One region of the Nodularia harveyana UHCC-0300 genome, then DNA from elsewhere that is predicted to be linked to it. Evidence: predicted binding sites of a transcription regulator. Region 1 holds the regulator's gene; the other holds the start of a gene.

Region 1 (4,219 bases):
CTGTTATCCCAAAAGTGACATAAAGCATTGTGAGTGCCAAACGTCTTCCAGAAACTACCGCCCATGTCAGAATTATCCGTCAATCGTGGCCACTCGGTCTGCTTGAGGGTGAAGTTAGTGCGGGTAACTTCGAGTGGCATTTTAAATGGCATTTTCGCCGGGGAGAACTGTCTGTGAAGCCCTCCCAAGGTCGTGCTTTGATTAAAGAGCCTCTTGGTCGTTTTTTAGAACAACAGGACTATAAATTAGAGCCTGGAGGCGATTATGACTTTACTATTAGGGCTGAACTTTAGTTATTGGTTGTGAGGCGATTTAAGTATCTTTCAATGAGAAGGAGAGCAACTATATCATCTATGGGTCTTGGTGGCTGTCTCATGCCTTGTGGAAGGAGTTTTGTGAGTCCTTTGGGGGGGTACATCTGCCAGTAGCGATCGCGTGCTTCTAAGGTGCTGTACCGTTCATCTACTAAAATGATGCTTAACTGCTCTAGTAATACTTCGCTAAGTTGCTGTTTCCATTGTTTAGCGGTGGTTTGATTACCCATGACTAGCAAGGAAACGGGAAACTGTTGACGCAGGGTTTCAATGGTGGCGATCGCCTTTTCTGCGGTGACAACTTGATGATAATACAATTGCCGGTCTAGTCCCATGACTGCTATACCACATTTATCTTTACCCGGATCGAAGCCCAAGATAACCGGTTGTGTGGGTGAAAATTCACTAAAAGTCATAATAGATGTGGGAGGGGGATTTTATTATTTAATTATTTTTAATAGCTATTTAACTTGTTTACTATAAATTTTAGGTGCTGAAAATCACTTTGCCGTCGATGATTGCCAACAGCTTAATTCTTACAGGTCCTGCTGTATAAGTATCCTCCATAGCGATCGCTTTGATTTCTAAAGGTTGATCATACTGTCTTAGTTGTAGGAAAAAGCGTAAATGAGAACCTTCCCTCAACACACCTTCAATAATTCCAGCATTACGCGCCCGAAATTCTGAAGCGGAGATCAGCAAATCCAGTCTTTGCGATAGCTGATAGGATGACATAATTTTAGGATTGGCATTAGTGGTGGCTAGGATCTCGCCTTCTGAAAAGACTAATTGATTTCGAGCTGCATCAGCAAAAAATTCTATTTGGTTTTCGCCTCTGACATAGTTACCAGCAGAAAATATCCGAACAACGTAATCTTGACCATCCTGAATTTGCTCACTCAGTTTTTCTATTCTGTCTTCGGTAACACGCAGAAGCTGTTTATTTGAGGGAGTTTCCCCAGGTTCGGTTAATTGAATGTTGGCATTTTGGTTGGCTGCTTTCAAAAGTTCTATGACCACTTGACGGGCTGCACTGGCTTGATTAACGCGAACCACGTTTGCAGCCAGAATTTGATTGCGAACCAGTGCTAGTTTACCTAAACGCAGGTCACGATATGACTGATAATATTTTTCTAGCCTAGCGACTTCTTCTTCTAAATAATTCTGCCGTTTTTCTAAGTCTTTGAGGCGAGACTCCCTAACGGCGATGACTTCTTCTCGCGCCGTAATTTCTTGATTGCGTTGTTTAATTAATCCATCCAGTTCGGCAATTTTGCGATCGCGCTGATCAATCGCTGTTTTCGCCTCTTCAATGGCTGTTTTAGCTTCTGTATACAGTCGTTCTCGTTCTGCTTTTAGTTCTTCAATGGCCGCTTGTAATGTCTCTCTTTGATCATAAACACTTTGCAGTTCTGTTAAAGCTTGTTGATACTGATTTACTACTGCACCTAACTGGCTTTGAGTTCGTCGGAGTTGAGTTGCGGTGGCTTGTTGTTTAGCGTTCGCCGCTTGCAAGGACTTGTTAATTACCTGTAACTCTTCCTCTGCTTTGGTTTGTTCGAGTCTGGCCGTATTTAACTCCTTCTCTACCTGACTTTTTTCAGTTTCAGCAATTTGTAGCTGTTCCCGGTTGTTTCTCAGGTCTTTTTGAATATCTTCTAGCTCAAATACCCCTTGCCGCAAACCTTCATCAGCAGTAAATAAGATCCCTAGTGTGGATGCGGAAATTAAGCCACCCGTAAATATTGTTACTAGTACAGCCGTTTTTTTGGGACGAAGATTAAACAGTGAGAGGCGTGCTTTACCAACTCGCGTACCAATGCGATCGCCCACAGTGGCAATTACGCCCCCCAAAATTAAAATTGCTGCTATCAGGATGTAACCGGTGGTCATTTTTAGCTACCGTTCACAGTGCGCCGGAGACAGAATACTTCCAGATACAGCCTACTACTTTCAATCATCATCTGATCGAAGATGGGAGATAGGCAATAGCTGAAATTAATCATGATTTTAGATTTACCTCCAGCTATGGGTGTCATTTTCCAGAACACAACATTTGCCATCCCACCTCCCTGAATTACATTTAGGTAAACTGCTTACTCAAGGTAACAGGTTTATGCACGGTAATCTTCTTTTTGTGAATAGAAATCATTTGTTTCTCACGCAAGTCTCCTAATAAGCGAGTGACAGTGACTCTTGTGGAACCAATGGCTTCAGCGATCGCCTGATGAGATAACTTCAAATCAATCGTAATCCCATCTGCACAAGGAATACCAAAATCACGACAAAGAATTAACAAAAAACTCACCAATCTTGAACCCATATCGCGGTGAGCTAAGGTTTCAATCATCATCTCTGTCTGTAAAATCCGCGAAGATAGGCCTCGCAGCATCAACATTGATAATTCTGGATTCTCCTTAAAAGCTTGCTCTACCTGTTCAATTGGCGCTGACAGTAACTCTACAGGTGTAAATGCCACTGCATGGTAAAATCTATCGGACTTATTTCCTGTCAATAATGACAGCACACCAAAAACACTATTTTCCCGTAGCAGTGCTACCGTTATTTCCTCTCCTGCCTCGTATACCCTGGAAAGTTTCACAGCACCCTTCAAAAGAAAATAAACTCGTTCAGCAGGATCGCCGGGAAAAAATATTGTTTTATTGCGTTCAAACGTTTCTACAACTGGAGGAAATGCTCCGGTCGCCATTTGACGAAATACATTTGCTAGGGCTTTATCTTCTGTCACCATCATCTCCCTTCCCCTACCCAATGCCGGAAAAACAAAAACTGATTACCTAAGAATACACCTGAAAAATTAATAAAGCACCGTCAACCTTTCTGTACATTCCTATACTCAAACCCATAACTTCATAGTTATTTGTTCACAATGATACATAATTTTTGCCGTTTTTAGCTAGTAGTTGTTATAAGTACTTGCACAGTTGTGGTCATCAGGTTTTTCAGCAAAAAATTCACGATATCTTGAGAATATCTTCAGGATTATCTGGAAAAACTTTTCACAAAACAGTTCACCTGATGATCATTTTTGCAAATAAGATGCACAACCAATACAAACTCGCGTCAGATTCTAGTATGCTCCTAATAATTGATCACATTCACAATTTCTATGCTGGATCTGACTGGAAAAAACGCATTAGTTACAGGGATTGCCAATAACCGTTCCATTGCCTGGGGAATTGCTCAACAACTGCACAAAGCAGGAGCTAACCTGGGTATTACCTACCTCCCAGATGAGCGAGGCAAAATGGAAAAAAAGGTGGCGGAATTGGTCGAGCCTCTTAAACCCAGCTTATTTGTTCCCTGTAATGTCCAAGATGACGCACAGGTACAATCTACCTTTGAAGCAGTCCGGGATAAGTGGGGAAAATTGGATATTCTCATTCATTGTCTAGCCTTTGCTCACAGAGATGATTTGACTGGTGGTTTTAGCCAAACCTCACGAGCGGGCTTCAAAACAGCCTTAGAAATTAGCACTTATTCCCTAGTACAGTTAAGCGGTGCAGCCCAACCCCTGATGACAGAAGGCGGTAGCATTATCACTCTGACATATTTGGGAGGCGTGAGAGCAATTCCTAATTACAATGTTATGGGAGTAGCGAAAGCCGGATTAGAGTCTAGTGTACGTTATTTGGCGGCTGAACTGGGACCACAAAATATTCGAGTAAATGCCATTTCCGCCGGACCAATACGCACATTAGCATCTTCAGCAGTCGGCGGAATTTTAGATATGATTCACCATGTGGAAGAAGTCGCGCCCCTGCGTCGCACTGTCACTCAGGAAGAAGTAGGTAATACTGCTGCTTTCTTATCTAGCGATTTAGCCAGTGGTGTTACAGGACAAGTTATATACGTAGATGCCGGCTATGAAATTATGGGAATGT
Region 2 (4,219 bases), on a different contig from region 1:
AGTCTCCTCAACATCTTGGCTATTTTGTTCCACAATGCAATAATTATGGCAATATGGAAAGAAGCCAGAACCAAAAGACATAATGGCCTTGCTGATCTTTTGTGCAGTTCTACGTTACTAGTGCCAACCCCATCTGCCGATTCAGAAAAAGATCCAGCTTTTCATGACCGCTATTAAATAGCCAGAATCACTAACTTTCGCATCAGCTAACTCAATATTCTGGCAAAAGGGGTGTATTATCTTCTGAACATTTGTACTGGACTGCGAAAAGATATATACTCCTACCTTGACTATTAAATGAATTCAGAGAACTTAGAAACTTACATAAATCATCCAACCTGGGGTTTGCTTTATCGGATCTGTATGGTCGATGAAAACCAGGATTTATTCACTACACTTTATGCCCAACGGTTGTTTTTTTTAGTGGTCAATGACATTAAAGGCATCAAATTTCAGTCCATAGGACGTACTGAAGCCAGAATGTTGTTAGAAAATCGCTTACGTACTCTCCGCCGCAGTGGTCAATCCCAGGAGTATGATCAACTTCAAAGTGTTTTTCAACGCACATTCCAATGACAAGTTCCATTAGCGAACGCATTACTAACATCTGTGCTTCCCTACCACCTTCAGTACGGTTAATTGCTGTCAGCAAAACATTTCCGGCGGCGGACATCCGCACCGCTTATGCCGCCGGAATCCGTGATTTTGGCGAAAACCGTATCCAAGAAGCTGCCAGTAAACAAGCCGAGTTACAAGACTTACCGGATATTACCTGGCACTTTATTGGCGGGTTGCAAAGCAATAAAGCTAAAAAAGCCATTGAATTATTTGATTGGATTCACTCAGTAGATAATTTAAAACTAGCGCAGCGCTTAAATAAATTGGCGCAACAGCTAGGAGTTACTCCTCAAGTTTGTCTACAAGTGAAACTTCTCCCTGACCCCAACAAGTCTGGTTGGACTGTCCCAGAACTATTAGTGGACTTACCCGACCTCAACCAGTGTAAAACTTTACAAATTCAAGGTTTGATGACAATTCCGCCTTTAGGTTTGACCGACACTGAAATACTCAAAGTATTTAAAAGTACACAAGAATTAGCCCAAAAAATCCAGCAGCAAAACTGGTCTCACTTAAAAATGGACTCACTGTCAATGGGTATGTCAGGAGACTACCAACTGGCAGTGGAAGCTGGCGCAACGATGGTAAGATTAGGAACTATTTTATTTGGTAACCGCACTTAGGGTAAAAATCATTAATTTTTGGTTCTGCCACTAATAGCAGTAGGGATAGAATACTGAGTATTTTCGGTGTTCACTGATGCTATATCAGACATTGATTTAAATTTACCCCAGGTGACGAACCACAAAAAAATGGGGTAAAGTCATCTTTATTTCTCACAATCATTAGTCTATAATCTTGACTCATTAATTGAGTCTGAGTTAATCTACAGGCGTTCCCCAAAATATAAATTCATCAACCCTAGTTGTAGTAGAAGCTACAAATAGCGATAAAATTACTAAGCTGTCTAGACTTTGTAGCTATTCAGTCCGGCTACATTAACTCGCAGCCAAAACAATCAGGGTAAATCTTATCAGGAGCATAACAATGAACAACATATTCGGTAAACTACGAGACTTTGTAGGTCTCAATGAACCAGTGGAATACGAATACTACGACGAAGAAGCAGATACAGATGCTGGTAACTACCAAAACCTGTACCAAGAACAAAATCCTCAACCAGCACCAGCAGAAATCCCTGCTCAAAATCGACGCTGGCGAGAACCCATAACTACAATGGGTGATGATGTAGCCACAGGATCAAAGTCTACGATGGGAAATGTAATTAATATGCCAGGAGCGATCAACGGGATTTCAGAAGTATTGGTACTTGAACCGCGTACATTTGAAGAAATGCCCCAGGCGATTCAAGCCCTGAGAGAGCGTAAGTCAGTTGTGTTAAACCTGACCATCATGGACCCAGATCAAGCACAAAGAGCAGTTGATTTCGTCGCAGGTGGAACTTACGCCCTTGATGGACATCAAGAACGCATCGGAGAAAGCATCTTTTTGTTTACGCCCAGTTGTGTGCAAGTTAGCACCCAAGGCGGAGTTATTCATGAAGTACCACAAACCCCCGCTCGTCCTGCACGTCCCGCAACCAGTTCCAATCAATCCTGGGGTAACGACGTTAACCGCATGGTACAGTAACCATAAATTAGTCAAAAGTTCAGCAACCAGGATTTTTGATAATTGTACGGGCGGGTTTAACAAAATATGGTATCTTACCATCAATTAATGGTTTAAACCTGCTCTTATTGACTATATAATTGAATGACTATTAAATTTGGCTTAATTGGTGGCGGGGTAATGGGAGAAGCGCTCTTATCCCGCTTAATTGCGCGGGAAATCTATCAACCATCAGAGGTGATAGTTAGCGAACCCTTACCGACACGCCAAAGTTATTTGCGGCAGAAATATAATATAACTGTAACTTCAGATAATGGTTTAGTCTTTACAGAAGCCAGCGAAGTAGTATTTTTAGCAGTAAAACCCCAGATATTCAGTGCGATCGCCCAAGAATTAGCAGATATCCTGACGATCCAAATCTCACCCCTCGTCATCTCTATTTTAGCTGGAGTATCCTTAAGCCAACTAGAATCAGCATTTCCCCAGTTACCAGTAGTTAGAGCCATGCCCAACACCCCCGCCACAGTGGGGGCAGGAGTTACGGCTATTTGTTTAGGTGCATACACTAGCCCCAAGCATCAAAAAATAGCACATCAAGTTTTTGCAGCAGTGGGACAAGTGGTAGAAGTTTCCGAAATGCTGATGGATGCAGTCACAGGACTATCTGGTAGTGGCCCTGCTTATGTAGCTTTGATGGTAGAATCACTCGCCGATGGGGGAGTAGCCGCCGGTTTACCCAGAAGCGTCGCCAATCAACTAGCCCTACAAACTGTCTTAGGAACAGCAACACTGTTACAAGAAAACAAAGTTCACCCCGCAGAACTCAAAGATAGTGTTACCAGTCCCGGTGGTACAACAATTGCTGGTGTAGCCCAACTAGAAAAGGCAGGATTTCGCTCTGCGGTTATTGAAGCAGTAAAAGCGGCAGCACTGCGATCGCAAGAATTAGGGAAATAACAAGCAGGGGAGTGTGGGAGGTGTGGGGAGTAAAGAATTTTGGATTTTGGAGAAAGTGATTTTAGATTATACTGCAATCCAAAATCTAAAATCTAAAATCTAAAATTGATTGACTAATCCCCAATGACTAACGAAGTTGACCGAAAATAATGGGATACAAGCCCCGTCACTTCGACACGTGTTACAGTGAGCCTGCGATGCCCTGAGCCTGTCGAAGGGTCGAACTGCTCAGTGCATCGCCTTCTAGGACGGCTTTATGTTAAAATTTGGGCATAGTCGCCATAGGGCATTGGGAGACTTTAAACGGACATGGAGGGACGATAAGACCACTTGTGGCGTGTTCCAGCGAAGTGTCAAGGAATCCTCGCTTCTTTAGGACGAGGAGGTATGTCAAAACATAGCCGTTAATATAATAAAAAGTCCGGTTGCAAATTTGATTGAGTGAATTATCCCGCACCATCTCCCAAACTTGACTTAGGGTTAATATTTCCCTTTGAACTTGATCAGTTCCAACAAGATGCGATCGCGTCCCTAAATTCTGGACGTTCCGTAGTCGTCTGTGCGCCCACAGGTTCCGGCAAAACCTTAGTTGGGGAATATGCCATCTATAGAGCATTATCGCGGGGGAAACGGGTATTTTACACCACTCCCCTCAAAGCCTTGTCAAATCAGAAATTACGTGATTTCCGCGAAGAATTTGGTTACGACCAAGTGGGACTGTTAACCGGAGATATTTCCATTAACCGGGATGCACCAATTCTGGTGATGACAACAGAAATCTTCCGCAATATGCTCTATGGCACACCCATCGGGCAAGTTGGTATTTCCTTAGTAGATGTGGAAGCCGTAGTGCTAGATGAGTGCCACTACATGAACGATCGCCAACGAGGTACAGTATGGGAAGAATCAATTATCTACTGTCCTCGTAAAATTCAGCTAGTAGCCCTTTCCGCCACCGTTGCCAACAGCGATCAACTCACCGACTGGCTAAATCGCGTCCACGGTCCCACCGACCTAATTTATTCCAATTTCCGTCCAGTCCCCTTAGAATTTTACTATTGCAATCCCAAAGGGC

The links. Region 1 encodes NtcA, which controls nitrogen genes in cyanobacteria. Its sites were predicted from a motif close to TNTGTANNNNNNNNTACANA; they were not measured.
Region 2: VB620_RS09925 (cell division protein SepF) is a predicted target of NtcA. The motif match lies at 1,483-1,502, and genes of this name have one in related genera.

The regions. Positions count from the first base shown of each region.
Region 1 covers NZ_JAYGHG010000029.1:22,916-27,134, reverse strand. Annotated here, with positions in the region: gene VB620_RS15900 (DUF3146 family protein) at 30-293, shown strand; gene VB620_RS15895 (pre-16S rRNA-processing nuclease YqgF) at 290-730, opposite strand; gene VB620_RS15890 (DUF3084 domain-containing protein) at 801-2,207, opposite strand; gene VB620_RS15885 (hypothetical protein) at 2,210-2,377, opposite strand; gene ntcA (global nitrogen regulator NtcA) at 2,398-3,069, opposite strand; gene fabI (enoyl-ACP reductase FabI) at 3,445-4,219, shown strand, end outside.
Region 2 covers NZ_JAYGHG010000012.1:72,018-76,236, reverse strand. Annotated here, with positions in the region: gene VB620_RS09940 (energy-coupling factor transporter transmembrane component T family protein) at 1-2, shown strand, start outside; gene pipX (transcriptional coactivator PipX) at 298-576, shown strand; gene VB620_RS09930 (YggS family pyridoxal phosphate-dependent enzyme) at 573-1,241, shown strand; gene VB620_RS09925 (cell division protein SepF) at 1,606-2,208, shown strand; gene proC (pyrroline-5-carboxylate reductase) at 2,332-3,144, shown strand; gene VB620_RS09915 (DEAD/DEAH box helicase) at 3,586-4,219, shown strand, end outside.